One region of the Aeromonas salmonicida genome, then DNA from elsewhere that is predicted to be linked to it. Evidence: predicted binding sites of a transcription regulator. Region 1 holds the regulator's gene; the other holds the start of a gene.
What was found. The regulator LexA, encoded in region 1, represses DNA repair genes until DNA is damaged. The targets are predictions, from matches to a motif close to ANCTGTNTNNNNANACAGNT.
Positions count from the first base shown of each region.

Region 2: a site for LexA is predicted at 2,016-2,035, ahead of dinB (DNA polymerase IV). Genes of this name have one in related genera too.

Region 1 covers NZ_CP110645.1:112,948-118,927, forward strand. Annotated here, with positions in the region: gene plsB (glycerol-3-phosphate 1-O-acyltransferase PlsB) at 1-2,424, opposite strand; gene lexA (transcriptional repressor LexA) at 2,629-3,252, shown strand; gene ONZ54_RS00560 (hypothetical protein) at 3,705-3,992, shown strand; gene ONZ54_RS00565 (SCO family protein) at 4,202-4,828, shown strand; gene ONZ54_RS00570 (MATE family efflux transporter) at 4,851-5,980, shown strand, end outside.
Region 2 covers NZ_CP110645.1:3,655,388-3,661,367, forward strand. Annotated here, with positions in the region: gene ONZ54_RS16905 (methyl-accepting chemotaxis protein) at 1-894, opposite strand, end outside; gene dinB (DNA polymerase IV) at 961-2,013, opposite strand; gene ONZ54_RS16915 (hypothetical protein) at 2,144-2,362, shown strand; gene nqrM ((Na+)-NQR maturation NqrM) at 2,459-2,683, opposite strand; gene ONZ54_RS16925 (FAD:protein FMN transferase ApbE) at 2,695-3,732, opposite strand; gene nqrF (NADH:ubiquinone reductase (Na(+)-transporting) subunit F) at 3,736-4,959, opposite strand; gene nqrE (NADH:ubiquinone reductase (Na(+)-transporting) subunit E) at 4,978-5,574, opposite strand; gene ONZ54_RS16940 (NADH:ubiquinone reductase (Na(+)-transporting) subunit D) at 5,578-5,980, opposite strand, start outside.

The DNA of each region.
Region 1 (5,980 bases):
TCAGAGCCGGTTGCCCGCCTGTATGGTGCGGCGGATCTTGTTGCTCAGCAGCGGCACTATGTTGTCGGCCAGCGCCTGGAAGCGGCCCAGATCCGGTTTGCACTCGGGAGAGAGGTAGCCCTCCTTGCGCAGGGTGTGGATCAGGGTGCTGAACAGCTTCTGGTCGAAGAACTCGGGAGCATTGATGCCGTGCAGGGTGCCGAGGCGCTCCGCCATCATCAGGCCGTCCGCCTCCAGCTGCTCCGCCTCGACATAGGGCTGGGCCAGCACCCGGGTCAACACTATGGCGTAGCGTTGCAGCGTCTCCTGAATGCTCTCGGCCAGCAGCAGCAGGCGCATCTGGTTGCCAGGATTGACCCAGAAGCCGCCATCCCGTGCCTCGACCAGTTGCTGGCGTTGCAGTTCGGCCAGCAGGGCATCGACCAGCTCCGGCAGCTCATCCTCTTCGTAGTGGAGGAACAGCTCCGTCTTGAGCAGCGGATAGATGTCGATGCAGCGGGCGACGATCTCGCCGCGGGATATCCCCTCACAACGTTCGATCAGCGCGGCCACCAGGGATGGCAATGCAAACAGGTGCAGTATGTTGTTGCGGTAGTAGGTCAGCAGGATCGCCTGATAGCGGTCCAGGCTGATGATCTGGCCCAGTTTGTCCTCGCTCACCTCGAACTTGTTGAGCTCCATCGCCTGATCCAGCAGTGTCTTGGCATCCTCAGCCGGAATCGTGCTCTGGGGGCTGTAGGGCACCTGCTTGAGCAGGTCCAGATAGGTGTTGAGCTGTGCCTGCAGTTCATCGCGAGTCAGGGCGTGGCGTTCGGCGGCCAGCAGTGCCAGCGCGCTCAGGGTCAGGCCGTTGACGGCGGCGGCAGCGTTGATGCGGGTCATCAGCAGCTCGGCCAGCCGGGTGACTGTGGGTGCCATCCACTCGGGGCGCTCCTCCTGACCTATGTGGTCCTTCCACTCGGGCACATGTTCATTGAGGTAGCTGTTGAGGGTCAGGGGTTCGCCGAAGTTGACGAAGCCGCGGCCATAGTTGCGCAGCTTGCGCAGTATGCCGAGCACCTGCAGGAAGCTCTCTTTCTCCTTGCGGCTGCCCTTGAGCTCGTTGTGATAGGTGTTCACCTCCATCACGTGCTCGTAGCCCAGATAGACGGGCACCAGGGTCACGGGTCTGTCCAGCCCGCGCATCATGGCCTGCAGTGTCATTGCCAGCATGCCGGTTTTGGGTGGCAGCAGACGACCGGTGCGGGAGCGCCCACCCTCGGTAAAGAACTCCACCGAATAGCCCTTGGCAAACAGCAGGTTGAGGTATTCGCGAAATACAGTGCTGTAGAGCGGGTTGCCCTTGAAGGTGCGGCGGATGAAGAAGGCGCCGCCATGACGGAAGATGGGGCCCGCCGGCCAGAAGTTGAGGTTGATGCCCGCCGCTATGTGGGGCGGCACCATCCCCTGGTGGTAGATGACGTAGGAGAGCAGCAGGTAGTCCATGTGGCTGCGATGGCAGGGCATATAGACGATCTCGTGCCCTTCTTGCGCCAGCTGGCGTACCTTCTCGGCGCCGTTGACCGAGAGGCCGCGATAGAGCTTGTTCCACAGCCAGCCGAGGAAGCTTTCACTGAGGCGGATCAGCCGGTAGGAGAAATCGGAAGCGATCTCGTCCATGTAACCGTGGGCGCGCTTTTGCGCTTTCTCCAGGCTGATGCCCTCGCGCTGGGCCTCCTCTTCTATGGCCTGCTGGATGACGCTGGAATCCAGCAACTGCCTGAACAGCAGGTTGCGGTTCGGCAGCTTGGGGCCGGTGGCCGCCAGCTGCTGGCGGCTGAAGTGGGTGCGGGCCACCCGCGCCAGTTTGTGGGCGATAGCCTCGTCGGTGCCGTGCTTGTCGGCCATCTGACGCAGGGAGAGCGGCGGGGAGAAGCGCACCAGGTTCTCGCGGCCCTTGAGGATCACGATCAGTGCCTTTTTGAGGCGGTTCGGTGCCAGGCTGCTGATGATGTTCCAGCCGGAGGCCTCTTCCCCTTCCCGGCCGGGGGCGCGGCCCCAGAACAGGGTGACAGGCACTACCTGGATATCCAGTGCCGGATCCTGCTTGTGCAAATCCAGCAGCTGGTGGAATTCCTGCAAGAAAGGCAGCGGCTTGCTGCGCTTGCCAAACAGGGGAGGCGGACGGTCCAGACAGACGTAGCGCGGCAGCAACTGGCCGTTCAGCTCCAACGGGGTGAAGGGGCCGGGCAGGCCGAGATCCTCGCAGCACTGTTGCAGCGTCATCAGATCGGTGATCGAGCTGGTTTTCAGGGCATAGACTATGGGTCTGGCCGGATCCAGCTTGAGCTCTGTGATGGGATTTTCCGGCAGGCTCTTGTGATTGACCAAGCCACTGACCGGCCATTGCAAGATGGCTCTGGAAATCTTCTGTCCAAGGGACATGTGCGTCTGCTCTCCAAAAAAATGCGGCGTGAGCATAACAAATCACCGGCGGCTTGTCGCCGAGAGGTACGATGAGTCGGCTGCACAGCCGTAAAACCATGGCAAATAAGGGGTTGGCCGCGACAAATGTCAGCCGCGCCTTGCCTTGGCCACTGCACTGTATATACTGCCAGTGTGCTGTATAAAAAAACAGGTGCCAATGTTATGAAACCCCTTACCCCACGCCAGGCCGAAGTGCTGGAACTGATCAAGGTGAATATGAGCGAGACCGGCATGCCGCCGACTCGTGCCGAGATTGCCCAGAAGCTTGGTTTCAAGTCGGCCAATGCGGCCGAAGAACATCTGAAGGCCCTGGCCAAAAAAGGGGTCATCGAGATCATGCCGGGGACCTCTCGTGGCATCCGCCTGCTGATTGAAGAGGAAGCTGTGCTGGAAGAGACCGGCCTGCCTCTGATCGGCAAGGTCGCGGCCGGTGAACCCATACTGGCTCAGGAGCATATCGAGAGCCACTATCAGGTGGATCCTGCCCTGTTCCATCCGCGGGCAGATTTCCTGCTGCGGGTGCAAGGCATGAGCATGAAGAACATCGGCATCCTGGATGGCGATCTGCTGGCTGTCCACAAAACCCAGGAAGTGCGCAACGGCCAGGTGGTGGTAGCACGTCTCGACGAAGACGTCACCGTCAAGCGCTTCCAGCGCAAGGGCAGCCAGGTGTGGCTGCTGCCTGAAAATGAAGAGCTTGAACCCATCGCCGTTGATCTCTCCTGCCAGCAACTCACCATAGAGGGACTGGCCGTCGGCGTAATCCGCAACGCCGACTGGATGTAACAGCGCGGCCTCCCTCGGGAGGCCGTCTCGCTTCTGTACCCCTTTCCCCATGATTTCAATCAGATCCTGATACCCGTGATTTTTGTCTGTCGCGCCCGTCCGCATCCGCCTCATTTCAGATATATCCTTGGCTAAGGCAGTCACTTGCTTGATCTGCCCCGAATGCTCGACAAGACGATCCTCTCCCACTTGGCAGGTGGCAGGAACCAAGGTCAGCAGGGATGCATAACAACAGCCTCATGCGGCGCGCCGGACAGCAACGGCGCTACCAGCCCAGTTGATGGAGGCGTTCGCGGGATAGAAGGGAGGGTGGCCAGCATTGCACCGGCGGCATCTGCCGTCTGGAGGATAAAGGCACACCTGCGCAGTCGACACGCGGCAGTCATCGATCTGGCCACCCAAGGGGGCTGTCGATGCCGACCGGCGTGACCTGTTGGTCAAGGAGGACAGGTATGGCTTCAAGCTCGCCATGGGATCCGGGTCTGGCATCGCCCGCTTCTTCCATCACCCGTTTCATCAAGGGTAACCGGATGACCCGTTTCTATGCTCTCTGGGTACATCACAAGGGGGCCTGCTGGACTGTCTGGCTTGGCTGCCCCAAAGACAAGATAGTCCGCCTGGTGCGGCTGTTTCACCGTCATAGCGACACGGGACAAACGGATCTTCCCTGGACGGCTCCCGTCATACCGCTGCGTGCCCTGACAAAGCGCGCCCATGAGCGCCGCAGACAACAACCCTGATGTTTCCTGGCCCTTGTCTCACAGCCCCACCTTGATGGTGGGGCTGTTGTTTTATGGCCCAGCCCGGCTGACCAGTGGTGATGGGAGCCTCTTTTGACCCAAGCGGCATCCGGTGCAAGGGATAACCCGGAGCGCGATGGGCTGGGTTACAATGGGCCATCCATTCGTGCCCACTCTGCGGGCATGTCGCAGTGAAAAGGTCTGTTGTTATGGTTAAACCGCGTTATCCCTTGCTGTTCCTGCTGCTGGTCGGGGGCATGATGGCTGCATTCCACTGGAGCCGGCCCTCCCTGCCCGAGCAGGCCGACTATTATCCGGCGGGGCGGGACATCAATCCGTTTGCCTTTACCGACGAGGAGGGGCAGCCCTTCGTTCCAGCCAGTCTGGTGGGGCACTGGACCTTTCTGTTTGTCGGCTATACCTTCTGCCCGGATATCTGCCCGACCACGCTGGCGGATCTGCGCTCCGTCTATCCGGCGCTGAAGAAGATTGCACCGGACAGCCAGGTGGTGTTCATTTCGGCGGATCCGCAGCGCGATGACATCACTCGCCTCAAGACCTATACCGCTTTCTTCCATCCCGAGTTCAAGGCGGCAACCGGCCCCCACGAGAAGTTGTTCCCGTTTGTGCGAAACCTGGGCCTCATCTACTCCATTGCCGAACAGGGAGAGAAGGATTACCTGATCGACCACTCCGCCTCCATAGTGCTGATCAATCCGGAAGGCAAGCTGGAAGCCGTGTTCCGCCCCCAGATGAGCGAGGGGCGAGTACCCCACGTGGTCATGGAAACCCTGGTCTCCGATTTCGCCAAAATCGTGCGACTGGAGGGCGAATGATGCCGGATGAGTGGCTGCTCTCATGCTGATCCCGTCCTGGTTGACAGACAGGCGGCGCCATGGGGCCGTGTTTGCCCTGGCATTGCCCATGGTGCTCTCCAATATCACTACCCCATTGCTGGGGCTGGTGGATACCTGGGTGATAGGCCAGCTCGGTCAGGCCTGGTTTTTGGGAGGCGTCTCGGTCGGGGCTACCCTCATCAATCTCATCTTCTGGCTGCTCGGCTTCTTGCGCATGTCCACCACAGGGCTGACCGCCCAGGCTCATGGCGCCGGTAGTCCAGATGGCCAGCTCGACACCCTGGCGCGGGCGCTCGGTCTCGCCGTCGGGCTGGGCGTGCTGCTCTTGCTCTTGCTGCTGCCCCTGCTGCCCGGGCTAATTGCACTCAGTGGCGGGTCAGCCGAGGTGCAGATTTATGCCAGCGAGTATGTGTCGGTACGGATCTGGAGTGCGCCTGCGGCGCTCTGCAATCTGGTGATCATGGGCTGGTTGCTGGGCATGCAGGATGCCCGCAGCCCCATGCTGTTGCTGATCTTCACCAACCTGATCAACATGGCGCTGGATACCTGGTTCGTACTGGGGCTGGGCTGGCAGGTGAAAGGCGTGGCCGCCGCCTCTCTGCTGGCAGATTACAGCGCCCTGGGGGTCGGGCTCTGGCTGGTGAGCCGCCATCTGCGCCGCCTCTCGCCCGAGGTGTGGCAGGGGGCCTGGCAACGCTGGCGTCAGTGGCCCGCGCTGTTGAGATTGCTCAGCCTGAATCGGGATATCTTCATCCGCTCCCTCTGCCTGCAGCTCTGCTTTGCCTTCATGACCTTGCAGGGCGCGCGTTTGGGGGATGTGGCAGTGGCCGCCAATGCGGTGCTGCTCAACTTTCTGATGCTCATCTCCTACGGGATGGATGGCTTTGCCTATGCGGTGGAGGCCATGGTGGGCCGCGCCATCGGCCGGCGGGATCGGCAGGCGCTGCGCGAAGCCATTGTCTTGAACCTTGGCTGGGCGCTGATCATAGCGATTGGTTTCAGCCTGCTGTTTGCGGCGGGCGGCAGCCAGCTCATCGCACATATTACCGACATACCGGCGGTGATCGCCGAGGCAAACCGCCAGTTGCCCTGGCTGATCCTGATGCCGTTACTGGCGGTCTGGTGCTTCCT
Region 2 (5,980 bases), 1.3 Mb from region 1:
GATCCAGCCTGTCAGATCGCCAGCCAGTGCCTGATATTGCTGCCCCAACGGGCTGCCCAGAGTTACGTCAAACCCATCCACCCCGGCGGCTCGCCCTTCGTGACTGACCAGCAGTACCTTGCCCTGTCCGTCGTACAGCGCCTGATCCATCTCCTTGACCAGACTTTGCAGGGTCGCCAGCGAGATATCGACCCCGACCATGCCAAGCGGGGTCTCCTGCTCCAGCAGAGGGACTGTCACCGAGGTCATCAGCACCTTCTGCGACCCCACATCATCGAGGTAGGGCTCGAGCAGGCAGAGCGCCTTGCTGCGAATACTGCAACGATACCAGTCGTTCTCCACGCCACCTGCTGCCGTGGGGCTCTCGTCCGCCAGCACGGATTCGTCTTGCACCTCAGCTTCAATCTTGCCGTCGACCCGGGCCCAGTAAGTGGAGAAGCGCCCCTTGTCATTGGCACCCAGCTCGCTGGAACCGTGGTAGTTGCTGTCCTCCCCATCCAGCTGATCGGGCTCGAACACCGCATAGACACCAAGCAGGTTGGCGGAAGCCGCCGCCGCATCGTGCAGTTGCTGATTGACGGCACCACGCAGCGCCTCGGAAGAGCCAAAGTTGTCGGCCGCATTCTTGCGCTGGAACAATATGCTCTGAGCCAGCAGAGTGGTACGAAAATAGGCCTCATCCAGATAGCTGGTGACCTTGGCCGCCTGCTCGGATCCCATCGCCTTCATCCAGTTTTCGGCCGAGCGTTGCGCCTCCTCAGTGGTGGAGGTCAGCACCTGATCCTGCATCCGGGCGGCGCTATAAAGAGAAGAGGCAACCAGGGCACCAGCACTGGCCAATAAACAACAACCGGCGATCAGGGTGATCCGCCCCTGAACAGAAAGAGAACTCATGCCACCATTCCTAGCTCATACAGATGTGATCAGTGTATCGGTTTTGGATACAAAAACTTAACCTAATCAAGCAAAATCCAGGCTCAGCTGGTTAACTTCCCCGTCACGAGGCAAGCCCACAACCAGCCCGAGCAATCGAATGGGTTTGCCCTGCGCCCGCAGCAGCCCCTCATGGAGCAGATCGTGAAACAGCTCGGGCTGATAGCCGCCACGGCGATAGACAGTGGTCTGCTGAAAATCGGCGAACTTGAGCTTGATCCCCTGCCCCATCAACTGCTCCCTGGCATAGCCAGCGGCAAAACGACGCTCCAGCTCGGGAATAAGCTGACTCAGTACCTGCCAGCAGGCGGCTTCATCCAGCACATCGCTGGCCAGCGTTGTCTCCACGCCAATGGTTTTACGGATCCGCTGCGCCTGCACCGGCTGATCATCACGGCCCCAGATCCGGCCCGTCAGCATCTCCCCCAACTTGCCAAACCGGGCGATCAGCTCATCACTGCTGAGCACTCTCGCATCCTCGCACGAATAGAGTCCCTGGGACTCCAGCCGCTCGGCCGTCTTGCGCCCGATCCCCGGCAACTTGGCCAAAGGCAGCTGGCGCACGAACTCATCCACCTCCTCTGGCCGGATCACGAACAGGCCGTCGGGTTTACGCTGCTCCGACGCGAGTTTGGCCAGAAACTTGTTCGGTGCCACCCCGGCCGAAGCGGTCAACCCCAGTTCGGTCACTATGGCCTGGCGGATCTCGGCCGCCATCAGGGTGGCACTGCCACCACAGCAGTTACTCTCGGTGACATCGAGGTAGGCTTCGTCCAGCGAAAGCGGCTCCACCAGCTCGGTGTAACGCAAGAAGATGGCGCGCAGCTGACGAGAGGTATCCTTGTAGACCGCCATTCGTCCCGGTATGAGTACGAGCGGCGGGCAGAGCTTCTTGGCCAGGCCACTTGGCATGGCGGAGCGCACCCCGAAACGGCGCGCCACATAGTTGCAGGTCGAGATGACCCCCCGCCGATCGGAAGAGCCCCCTATCGCCAAGGGTACGTCCCGCAGAGCCGGGTTGTCCCGCATCTCTACCGCCGCATAAAAGCAGTCCATGTCGATGTGAATGATTTTGCGCATACCACTGTACGGATAAACAGTTAACTCACCCATGCTAACCCAGCGCACCCGTTTCTGCCATCGGCATGAAACAACGAGCAGGCATAGACTCTTAAGACACCACTCACAACAAATGACAAGGAGGAAAGGAATGAGAGCACTCTGGCTGGGAGTAGGACTGGGACTCTGTCTGCTGCCGCTGCTTGGCGGAACCAAGGACCATCCGACCGCCGAATGCAGCTGGCTGCATGATCGCATCGAGACACTGGAGAAGGCCATCAAGCAAGGGGATGAACTGGGAACACGGGAGGAACTGGCGCGCTGGAAGGCCGAGTTCAAAAAGAAAGCCTGTCATCAATACGACTACTGAATCCCCCTCCCGCCAAAGAAAAGGCGGGCTGACCCTAAGGTCAGCCCGCCTGCCATTCAGCCTTGGCCCGAGTACAACTCGAAAACCCTGGCCCGCTCAGATGATCCGGTTATCGGTCAGCATCTTGCGACGGGCCTCTTCCTTGGCCATCTTCTTCTTGCGGTTGTCACAGGGTTCCGGGCAATCGCACTCCTTTTCGATACCTATAGTGCCCAGTCCGCCACAGGAGCCGGAAATGGTCTTCTTCTGGAAGATGTAACCTATGGCCATGGCCACTACAACGACCAGAAATACCCCGAAGGTGATCAGAAAAATCTGCATGCTGGTGCCCCTTACTTTCTAACCAGGTACTGTTTGAACGCATCTGAATAGGCTTCGTCAAAACCATCGGCCGTCTTGGTGATCACGAAGATCGCCAGTCCGCGCTCCTTGGCATACGCCAGGCTCTTCTCGGGCCCGAGCACCATGAACACGGTCGCCAACCCGTCTGCGGTCATGCAGGAAGGGTGAATGACGGTCACCGATACCATGCGATGCTGGATAGGTTTGCCCGTCATGGGATCGATAGTGTGGGAGAAACGCTGGCCATCCATTTCGTAGTAATTGCGGTACTCGCCTGAAGTGGCAACCCCGTTGTCCCCCGGCACTATCACTTCCTGCACAGAGCCGGCATTGGCGGTCGGCTTCTCGATGGCCACACGCCAGGGGTGCCCCTTGCCGTTGACGCCATTGATCCGCAGCTCGCCACCGATCTCCACCAGATAGTTGCGAGACCCCATGGACTCCAGATACTCAGCCACCTTGTCCACCCCAAAGCCCTTGGCAATGGCGGAGAGATCCACGTAGAGGTCCGGAATATCTTTTTGCAACGTATCGGCATCGGCGGAGGTAATCACATGCAAATTGCCCAGACCTGTCTTCTGACGGGTCTGGGTGATCAGCTCCTCGGACGGGATCCTGGTCGGACGCGCATCCGGTCCGAAGCCCCACAGATTGACCAAGGGGCCAACGGTAACGTCAAGCGCCCCGCGGCTCTCACGGCCCAGATGCAGGGATTCAGTCACCACCCGGGCGGTATCGCGAGAGACCACCACAGGGGTCGAGCTTCTGTGCTGGTTGAAGCGCGACAGCTCGGAATCGGGACGATAGGTCGACATCTGGTCGTTGACCCGCTCCAGCAGGACGTCGACCTCAGCCTGAAACTTGGCCGGATCTGTGATGACGTTATCTGCCACCTTGATGGAATAGTAGGTACCCATGGTGCTGCCGGTGATGTGGATCTCCGGCTTGGATTGGACCGTTTCCTGACCGCACCCCGTCAAGAAAAAGGCTAGCCCTAAGGCTAGCCAGGTCTTTACAACACTGTGCATTGATTAACCACCAAAGTCATCCAGCAGGATGTTTTCGTCTTCAACACCGAGGTTTTTCAGCATGTTGATGACGGCAGCATTCATGACGGGAGGCCCACACATGTAGAACTCGCAATCTTCCGGCGCCTCGTGGTTCTTGAGATAGTTCTCGAACAAGACGTTGTGGATGAAGCCGGTGTAGCCATCCCAGTTGTCTTCCGGTTGCGGATCAGACAGGGCGACGTGCCACTGGAAGTTGTCATTCTCGGCCGCCAGCATGTCGAAGTCTTCGACATAGAACATCTCGCGCTTGGAACGGGCACCGTACCAGAAGCTCATCTTGCGATGGGTCTTCAGACGACGCAGCTGGTCGAAAATATGGGAGCGCATCGGCGCCATACCCGCACCACCACCGACGAACACCATTTCAGCATTGGTGTCTTTGGCGAAGAACTCACCAAACGGACCCGAGATGGTCACCTTGTCGCCAGCCTTGAGGCTGAAGATATAGGAGGACATCTGGCCGGGAGGCGCAGTCCAGTTGCTGGGTGGCGGGGTCGCGATCCGCACGTTCAGCATTATGATGCCGAACTCTTCCGGATAGTTGGCCATGGAATAAGCACGAATGATCGGCTCGTTGACCTTGGACTCCAGTTCGAAGATCTTGAAGCGATCCCAATCCCCGCGATACTCCTCGGGAATATCGAAGTTCTTGTACTGCACATGGTGAGCAGGGGCTTCGATCTGGATATAACCACCGGCGCGGAACGGGACGCTCTCGCCATCGGGGATCTGCAGCTTGAGCTCCTTGATGAAGGTGGCCTTGTTATCGTTGGAGATAACAGTACAGTCCCACTTCTTCACCCCGAAGATCTCTTCCGGCAGCTCGATATCCATGTCGGAACGCACTGTGACCTGACAGGCCAGACGCTCCCCATGGCGGGCTTCACCCTTGCTGATGTGATCCAGCTCGGTCGGCAGAATATCACCGCCGCCAGCTTTCACCCGCACCTTGCACTGACCACAGGAGCCACCGCCGCCACAGGCGGAGGAGACGAAGATGCCGCTGCCGGCCAGAACGCCGAGCAGCTTGCCACCCGCCGGGCTGGTGACAGCCTTGGCCGGGTCGCCGTTGATGCTGATTGTCACGTCACCTGCGGTCACCAGCTTGGACTTGGCGAACAGAATGACTGCCACCAAAGCCAGCAGGATCACGGTGAACATGACCACACCCAGAATAATTTCCATCTATTATTCCTTTTCCGATTACAGGGAAATACCAGAGAAGGACATAAAGCCCAGCGCCATGAGTCCCGCGGTGATGAAGGTGATGCCCAGTCCACGCAGACCTTGCGGCACGTCGGAGTACTTCATCTTCTCGCGGATCCCCGCCATCGCCACGATGGCAAGCATCCAGCCGGCACCCGAACCCACGCCATAGACCACAGACTCCACGAAGTTGTAGTCACGCTGCACCATGAAGGAGACGCCACCGAAGATGGCGCAGTTCACTGTGATGAGCGGCAGGAAGATACCGAGCGCGTTGTAGAGCGCAGGGAAGTACTTGTCCAGCGCCATTTCCAAGATCTGCACCAGGGCTGCTATCACACCGATAAAGGTGATGAAGCTCAGGAAGCTCAGATCCAGGCCGGAGACCAGCACGCCATCCTTGAGGACGTAGTTGTAGATCAGATTGTTGGCCGGAACGGCAACGGTCTGAACCACGATAACGGCAATCCCCAGACCCATGGCGGTCTTGACCTTCTTGGACACCGCCAGGAAGGTACACATCCCCAGGAAGAAGGAGAGGGCCAGGTTTTCGATGAAAATCGAACGAATCAACAGACTCAGATAGTGTTCCATACCTTAATCCTTCGCCTCCACCTGCTTGGGATCCCTGGTGCGAACGCCCCAGATGATCAGACCAATGATGAAGAACGCACTCGGCGGCAGCAGCAGCAGACCGTTAGGCACATACCAGCCACCATTGTTCACCAGCGGCAGCAGCTCGATACCGAACCAGGTGCCGGAGCCCAGGATTTCACGCACTGTGGCTACGGTCAGCAGCACGGCGCCGTAGCCCAGACCGTTGCCGATACCATCCAGGAAGGAGGGCAGCGGGGCGCTCTTCATGGCATAGGCTTCGGCACGACCCATCACGATGCAGTTGGTGATGATGAGGCCCACGAACACCGACAGTTGCTTGGAGATCTCATAGGCATATGCCTTGAGCACCTGGTCAACCACGATAACCAGCGAGGCAATCACC